One region of the Deinococcus soli (ex Cha et al. 2016) genome, then DNA from elsewhere that is predicted to be linked to it. Evidence: riboswitches for the same ligand, from Rfam matches in the RefSeq annotation. Region 1 holds a riboswitch; the other holds the start of a gene.

What was found. Region 1 has a riboswitch for thiamine pyrophosphate ahead of thiC (phosphomethylpyrimidine synthase ThiC). Riboswitches for the same ligand answer to the same signal wherever they lie in the genome.
Region 2: it holds a riboswitch for thiamine pyrophosphate, as region 1 does, so the genes downstream of both, SY84_RS13870 (thiamine ABC transporter substrate-binding protein) here and thiC (phosphomethylpyrimidine synthase ThiC) in region 1, are expected to answer to the same signal.

Annotation. Positions count from the first base shown of each region.
Region 1 covers NZ_CP011389.1:2,032,421-2,036,513, reverse strand. The annotation lists gene thiE (thiamine phosphate synthase) at 1-254, opposite strand, end outside; gene thiC (phosphomethylpyrimidine synthase ThiC) at 251-2,125, opposite strand; TPP riboswitch at 2,301-2,413, opposite strand; gene SY84_RS10065 (hypothetical protein) at 2,517-4,031, shown strand.
Region 2 covers NZ_CP011389.1:2,856,835-2,860,927, forward strand. The annotation lists gene SY84_RS13865 (ABC transporter permease) at 1-676, opposite strand, end outside; gene SY84_RS13870 (thiamine ABC transporter substrate-binding protein) at 1,062-2,111, opposite strand; TPP riboswitch at 2,163-2,262, opposite strand; gene SY84_RS13875 (NUDIX domain-containing protein) at 2,349-2,795, shown strand; gene SY84_RS13880 (NUDIX domain-containing protein) at 2,792-3,253, shown strand; gene SY84_RS13885 (MarR family winged helix-turn-helix transcriptional regulator) at 3,569-4,054, shown strand; gene SY84_RS13890 (MDR family MFS transporter) at 4,051-4,093, shown strand, end outside.

The DNA.
Region 1 (4,093 bases):
AGGTGCACGCCGTCCGCGCCGCACGCGGCGGCGACGTCCACGCGGTCGTTGATGAAGAAGGGCACGCCGCGCGCGCGGGCCAGCGCCGCCACCCGCTCGCCGAGTGCGATGTACGCCCCCGCCTCCCAGTCCTTGCAGCGCAGTTGCAGCGTGTCTACGCCGCCGTCCAGCGCAGCCTCAAGGCGCGCCAGGAACTCGGGTTCCGGCTGCCCGGCGCGGGGCGTGGCGACGAGGTACAGGCGACCGAGGTTCACGCCTCTCCCTCCGGTGCCTGTTCCTGGCGAGGCACGTACACCTCGCCGCCCAGGGCGCGGAACTCGCGGGCTTTCTCCTCCAGTCCGGCCAGCACGTCGGGGGCGCGCAGGTCGTGGCTGAGTTTCATGGAGCAGAAGTGCGGGCCGCACATGGAGCAGAAGTGCGCGGTCTTCGCCGCGTCGGCGGGCAGCGTCTCGTCGTGCAGCGCGCGGGCCTTCAGCGGGTCCAGGGACAGGTTGAACTGGTCCTCCCAGCGGAACTCGAAGCGGGCCTTGCTCAGGGCGTTGTCGCGGGCCTGCGCGCCGGGATGGCCCTTGGCGAGGTCGGCGGCGTGCGCGGCGATGCGGTACGCGATCACGCCGTCGCGCACGTCCTGCCGGTCCGGGAGGCCCAGGTGCTCCTTCGGCGTGACGTAGCAGAGCATGGCGGTGCCGTACCACGCGATCTGCGCCGCGCCGATCGCGGACGTGATGTGGTCGTACCCGGGCGCGATGTCGGTCGTGAGCGGCCCCAGCGTGTAGAACGGCGCCTCCTGGCACACGTCGAGCTGCCGGGTCATGTTCTCGCGGATGAGCTGCATGGGGACGTGGCCGGGGCCCTCGATCATGGTCTGCACGCCGTGGTCCCACGCCACGCGCGTGAGTTCGCCCAGGGTGTCCAGTTCCGCGAACTGCGCGGCGTCGTTCGCGTCCTCGATGCTGCCGGGGCGCAGGCCGTCCCCGAGGCTGAAGGTGATGTCGTAGGCCGCGAGGATCTCGCAGATGTCCGCAAAGTGCGTATGCAGGAAGTTCTCGCGGTGGTGCGCGAGGCACCACTTCGCGAGGATGCTCCCGCCGCGCGACACGATCCCGGTGCGTCGCCGCGCGGTCAGCGGCAGGTGCGCCAGCCGCACCCCCGCGTGGACGGTCATGTAGTCCACGCCCTGCTCGGCCTGCTCGATCAGCGTGTCGCGGTACACGTGCCAGGTGAGGTCCTCGGCCACGCCGCCCACCTTCTCCAGCGCCTGATAGATCGGCACGGTCCCCACGGGCACGGCGCTGTTCCGGACGATCCACTCGCGGGTGGGGTGGATGTGCCGACCCGTGGAGAGGTCCATGACCGTGTCCGCGCCCCAGCGGGTGGCCCAGATCATCTTCCCGACCTCCTCCTCGATGGAGCTGGTCACGATGCTGGTCCCGAGGTTCGCGTTGATCTTCACCCGGAAGTTCCGCCCGATGATTGTGGGTTCCAGTTCCGGGTGGTTGATGTTCGCGGGGATCACCGCGCGGCCCCGCGCGACCTCCGACCGGACGAATTCCGGCGTGATCTCACGCGGGATGGCGGCCCCGAAGACCTGCCCAGGGTGCTGGTGGGTCAGGTCGAAATCCGATTCCTGCCGCAGCGCCTCGCGCAGGGCGACGAATTCCATCTCCGGGGTGATCTCGCCGCGCCGCGCCGCCTGAAGCTGCGTGATGCCTGCGCCGGGGCGGGCGCGGCGGGGCCGGGGCACACGCGGGAACGGCAGTGGGCCGCTGACGTCCAGCGCCGGGTGGTGCCGCTCCCGCGCCAGTTCCAGCCGGGCGTCCCCGGCCAGCCAGGGGCGCGCGTGCCCCAGCCCGGCGCGCAGGTCCACGCTCAGGCGGGCGTCCGTGTACGGCCCGCTCGTGTCTGGCACGAGCAGGGCCGGGTTCGGGACGGTGCGGGTCAGGTCACCCACGCGTTCCAGCGTCGGCGACTGCCGGATGCGCCGCGCGGGCACCCGCACGCCCGCGTGCAGCGTGCCGCTCAGGTACACCTTCTCGCTGTTCGGGAACGGCGCGGTCAACTCCGGGTCGAGAATCGTCAGGGCTTCGGTCGCGGGGTCGGTCAGGGGTGGGGTCAGGGTGGTCATGAGCACTCCAAAGAAATTGGGAACAGGACGGGGCCGCCGGGCACCCATGCGGGCGTCCGGATGTGGGGGCTGCTGTCAGCAGGGCAGCCCGTCAGGTCGGGTCGGTCAGGTCAGTGGATTCGCAACAACAAAACGCCCCCCTCACGCGTCGGAGGGGGGCGAAACACGACAACTGTTTCGGCACCCGTCACGCTCCCTCCGCTGGTATGAACCAGATCAGGTTCCTAGGGTTGAACACGGTGTTCTCTCAGCCGACGCTGTTGACGGTCGGCACCCCTGGTGACTGTGCGGCGAGTGTACACCGCCCGCGCCCCGCACGACAGCAGGGGTGGCCTTCCCCGTCCAGACGGGTGAAGATGAGGCCAGAGAGTCCCACGTCCCGGAGGTTTCCATGAATCGCGCCCTGCTGCTCCTGTCCCTGCCCGCCCTGCTGCTCCTGTCCCCTGGTCATGCCCAGAATGCCCAGCCATTGAAAACGACCCTGAGCACCTGCGGGGCGTACACCGTGAAAACCGTGGAGAACGGCTTCGGCGACCCGGAGGACCGCGTGACCCTGTCGCGGGCGGGCGTGACGTACGCGACGGTCACGGACACGATGGTGGGCGTGGACTGGTGCCGGGACGTGACGGGGGACGGCGTGCCGGAGGTGCTCCTCTCGGGCTTCTCGGGCGGCGCGCACTGCTGTTTCACGCATCACCTGTACTCGCTGACCAGCCCGCCCCGCAAGCTGCTGACGGCGTTCAGTGCGCACAGTGACACGCTGGAGGCGCGGCAGCTGGACGGCAGGGGGCCGCTGGAACTGGTCGGGTCGGACTGGCGCTTCGCGTACGGGTACGGGATGAGTTTCGCGGAGAGTGCGCCGCTGCCCGTGGTGTACTCGCTGCTGCCCACGCCGGGCGGGGCGCGGTTCGTGGAGAACACGCGGGCGTTCCCGGCATTCATGGAGGCGTACGCGCTGACGGCGCCGGAGGACGAGCGGTTCAGCGGTGGGGTGCTGGTGGAGTACGCGGCGCGGGTGCTGACGCGCGGGGCGGACGCGGCGGACGGGTGGGCGCGCGGCCTGGAGGCACCGTTCGCGGCGTGGCTGGCGAACTACGGGCCGGATATCCAGCAGGACATGTCGGATGTCGGGATGTGGGACTGGCCCACGCGGGCCGGGGTGAACGCGGACGCGAGGCGCAGTGGGATCGGCGGGGCCTTCCTCGCGCCGGGCGTACGGGCGTACCTGGGGCAGGTGATCGGCAAAGAGGGGGCGACGCTGCGCCTGTACCGCGCGCAGGGCTCAGAGGTGATGGCGGGGCCCGTACTGCTGTCGGTACCGGTGACCCGCGACGGGTACGGGGAACCGGTCGTGCCGGTGTGGCCGACCACCACGGTGCGCCGCGCGTCGGGCCGGGACGACGCGCTGCTGCGGGACGCGCGCAGCGGCAGCGTCCGCTACCTGCCGGTGCGGGTGTCGGCGGGCGGGATGACGGAACTGAAGGACGAACCGCTGGGCGTCACGGCGCGCCTGCTGGGCGACCTGAGTGCGCTGGCGGGGCACGTGGCGGCGCAGTTCCGGGACGTGAAGCGCACGCCCGAGCAGCAGGCGGAGGTGAAGCGGCGCGTGCAGGCGGCCGTGACCCGCGCGCAGCCGTGGCTGGCGGGCTGGAAGGGCCAGGAGGCGTTCGCGCTGACGCGGCTGGGGAACTTCACGTTCAGTTCCGTGCGGCTGCTGACGGACACGCCCACGCGGGCGCAGGCGGTCATGACGACCACGGTGGGCTTCACGGACGCGAAGACCGACAGCGAGTACGTGAACGGGGAGCGCTTCACGATGATCGTGAACCTCGCGCGCGGCGCGCAGGGCTGGGGGGTGACCGACTGGACGCTGGTGCCCCGCACGGGCGAACTGTACGAGGAGTGAGACGGACTCCGGTTAAATGGCCTGCAAAGCCGTTCAATCCGAGCGGACTCGGAGAGCTGCGG
Region 2 (4,093 bases), 820 kb from region 1:
GCAGCTGCAGCGCCGTCAGCGTGTAGATCTCCACCTCCAGCGTCGCGAACCGCTCGCCGCCCAGCGCCAGCGGCAACCCGAAACTCAACGCCGAGTACAGGAACACCAGCACCACCCCCGCCAGCACCCCCGGTAGCGCTAAGGGCAACGCCACGCCCAGCGCCGCCCGCCACGCCGACGCCCCCAGCGACCGCGCCGCCCCCACCACGTTCCCCGGCACCCGCGCGAACCCCGCGTAACTCAGGCGCACCAGCACCGGCACGTTGAAGAACAGGTTCCCCAGCACCAGCAACGTCGGCGTGTCACTCAGGTCCACCCCGGTCAGGCGCGTCACCCACCCCTGCGGGCCCAGCAATGCACTCAGCCCCAGCACCGCCACCAGCGTCGGCGTCACGAACGGCAACAACAGCAGGCGCAGGAACAACCCCTTCCCCCGCACCTCGAACCGCGACAGCAGAAACGCCAGCGGCACCCCGATCAACGCCGCCACGCCCGCCGTCACGCTCGCCTGCGTCAGGGTCCACGCGAGGCGACCCTGAAAGTACGGGTCACGCCACACGTCCAGGGTCACGCCACCCTCGCGCAGCGTTCTGGCCAGGGGGAGGACGAGGCAGAGTGCCACGAAGATCAGGCCGGGCAGGGCGAGGAGCCAGCCCTGGAGTTTCGTGCTGTTCATTGGAGGGCGCCTGCGGCGGGCTGCCCCACCCCCCAGCCCCCTTCCCCAGGGGGGACGGGGGAGCAGTCGCTGCGCTCGGCAAGAGATTCGACTGACGCGGCGGGCTTTCTTGGGGCGGTGACGTGTCCGGCCTCGACGCCATCCTCCGGCATCGCCGATGGCCCGCGCGCTTCGCGCACGACGGCTCGTGGGCCATGACGGTAGAGGGGCAGGAAGGCTTGGTGCATGTCGGCAGGTTCTACTTTTTCAGCTCAGGCGAAAGCGTGTGTGCAGGCTCCCCTTGACTCGCAGAGCCCGCAGGGAGGGGAGCTGTCAGCGCAGCTGACTGAGGGGTCCTGCGCAGCAGCCTGTGTTCCCACTTCCTACTTCCCACTCCCCACTCCCCTCACCGCGCGCGCAGCACCTGCGTGACCCACGCGTCCACGAGGCGCTGGGGGTTGGCGGCAATGTCGGCTTTCACGGTGGCGGCCTGGGGCTGCTGCGCGAAGGTGAACACGGGGTTCAGGGGGGTGCCCTTCACGGCGGGGTAGATCCACATGCGGGTGGGGATGTCGGTCTGGACGGGGGCGCTCAGCATGAAGTCCACGAATTTCCGGGCGAGGGCGGCCTGTTTGGTGCCTTTCAGGATGCCCACGCCTTCCAGCTGCGTGTAGGTGCTGCCGGGCAGGAACAGGTTGGCGGTGGGGGCCTGCGCGGGAAGTTTGGCGGGGTTGAAACCGTCGGCGTAGAAGACTTCCGCGGCGGGGCTACTGGCGTAGGACAGCACGATGGGGTACCTGCCGCCGTTCTTGGTGAAGTCCTTGTAGTACGCGTCACTCCAGCCGCGCGTGACTTTCATGCCGCCCGCGCGGGCGGCGCGCCACCACTGCCACGCGCCCGCCTCGCCGTAGTGGTTGACGGTGGCCAGCAGGAACGCGAGGCCGGGGCTGCTCGTGGCGGGACTCTGCACGACCGTGAGTTTGGCGTAGGCGGGGGTTTTCAGGTCGTCGAGGGTTTTGGGCAGTGCGACCTTGTTCTTCTCGAACCACGCGCGGTCGTAGTTCAGGGCCACGAAGCCGTAATCGACGGTGTTCAGCAGGCCGTCGTCGCCCAGGCGGTACGCGGCGGGCACGCGGGACAGCGCGGGGCTCCTGTACGGCTGGAGAATACCGGCCTGCCGGGCGCGGGGCAGCAGGCTGTTGTCCAGGCCGTACACCACGTCGCCGATGGGGGCGCGGCGGGTGAGGATCAGGCGGTTCAGAAGTTCCCCGGCGTCGCCGCCCTTGATGAAGCGCACCTTGGCCCGGTTCTGCGTCTCGAACGCGGCGATGAGTTTCTTGTCCACGTCGAACGAGTCGTGCGTGATGACGGTCAGGGTGGTCTGTGCTGGGGTGGTCTGGGCGCTGGAGGCGCTGGCGACGGCGAGTGCGGCAAGTACAGTCAGTGTGGTACGCATAGGAAAGTCCCCTCGCGTCACGAGGGGAAGCGGTGGGCCTACGCCACGGGTGTGGGCGGCCGGTCACGCTCCCTCCGCCGGAATGACCCGGATCAGGTTCCTGGGGTAAGTCTCAGCCCGCCGATCTCGGCAGGCACCCCCGGTGACGCACGCACGAGGATAGCGCAGGCCGCCGCGCTGGGGGTGTCCTGCGTTACCGGTTGCGGTTGCGGGGCGCGGCGCGTGCCACCCTGGGCCATGCGGAATCTGCTCGTGTGGGTGGTCATGCAGGATGAGGGGGGCCGCGTGCTGCTCGGGCGCCGGGACGGCTCGGCGTACGGGCATGGCCTGTGGGGCCTGCCGGGTGGCGGCGTGGAGCGCGGCGAGGGTCTGCCCGAGGCGGCCGCGCGCGAGGTCTGGGAGGAGATGGGCCTGACCCTCGACCCGGCCGGGCTGTCCCTGCTGGGTGTGCGCCGCTATGAGGTGGACGGCGCGCAGGGCACGGATTTCCTGTTCCGCGCGCGGTTCTGGCAGGGCGAGCCGCAGCCGCTCCACAAGACCTCCGAGGTCGCCTGGTTTGCCCCCGACGCGCTGCCCCCGGACGCCCTGCCGTGGATCGCGCCGCTGCTGGACGCCCACCTGCGGCGCGGGGCGCGCCTGACCGAGCAGTTGCGCGACGTGCGCGAGGCCCGGGTGATCGCGTGACGTTTCATCTGGTGGCGTGGCTGATCGTGCAGGACCATGCGGGGCGGGTGCTGCTGGGCCGCCGCTCCGGGTCGTCGTACGCCGATGGGCTGTGGGGCCTGCCGGGCGGGCACGTGGAGGTGGGGGAGACGCTGGCGCAGGCGGCGGCCCGCGAGGGGCTGGAGGAGGTGGGCCTGCGCGTGAACCCGGCGGCCCTGACCTGCCTGGGAGCCTGCCGCTACGACCTGGACGGCATGGGGGGCCTGGACGTGTTCTTCCTGACCTGCGACTGGGCGGGCGAGCCCACACCACTGGAGAAGACCTCCGAGGTCGGGTGGTTCGACCCGCACGCCCTGCCGGGGGACGCCCTGCCGTGGCTGCCGGGCGTGCTGGACGCGCATCTGCGCGGCGGGGTGCGCCTCTCGGAGATGCTGGACGGCTGGGCGGCCGTGAGGGGCGTGCCGCTGGCCGAGCACTGACGGTGGGTTTCAGAGGCGTTGAGGGATGTCCTCAAGGCCTCTGATACGGGATTCAAGTGATGCCACGTCATTCGGAGTCGCCCGGTGGCCCCTCACCCTTCCGTCGCCTCGCTCCTCCCTCCCTCTCCCACAGGGGGAGAGGGGACAACGGACCGTGACCGCATTGGAAGCGAGTCACTTGCATCCCGTATGAAACGAGCGGAGTGAGAACCTGTCAGCGCGGTCGCCCCCTGAAGTGTGACCTGTGGTGTTCCCGCTGGATGAACACTTGCTCACTGGCGAGAACTCCTTCCATTTGAAATACTTCCATCTGAAATGAACGGAAGTCCCACCCTCACCCCCACCCCAGTCGTGGACGACCTGTACGGCCTCGTCCGGCTGATCCTGCGGCTGTCCCGGCGCGTGCACCACGTCCTGGACGAGCCGCTGGAAACCGCGCTGGGCCTGAACACCAAGGAACTGCTTGTGCTGGCCAGCGTCATGGACGGCGCCGACACGCCCGGCGCCGTGGCGCAGGCTCAGAATCTCCCCGCGCCCACCGTGACCCGCATGGTCACCAAGCTCGTCCAGGCGGGCTTGGTGCGCCGCGTCACCGACCCCAGCGACCTGCGGGTGCAGCGCCTGGAACTCACGCCCGACGGGCAGGCCACCCGCGCCCGTACCCGCGCGGTCGCGCAGGACATCGTCCACGCGCACTTCGGGCACCTGCCCCCCGAGCGCGTGCAGGCGGCGCTGACCGCGCTGGCCGCCCTGGACGCCGCCCTGCACGCCCCCTGCCCCACTCCCGGAGACCCGCAATGACCCCCACCCCTGCCGCGCCCACACACAGCGGCCTGAACG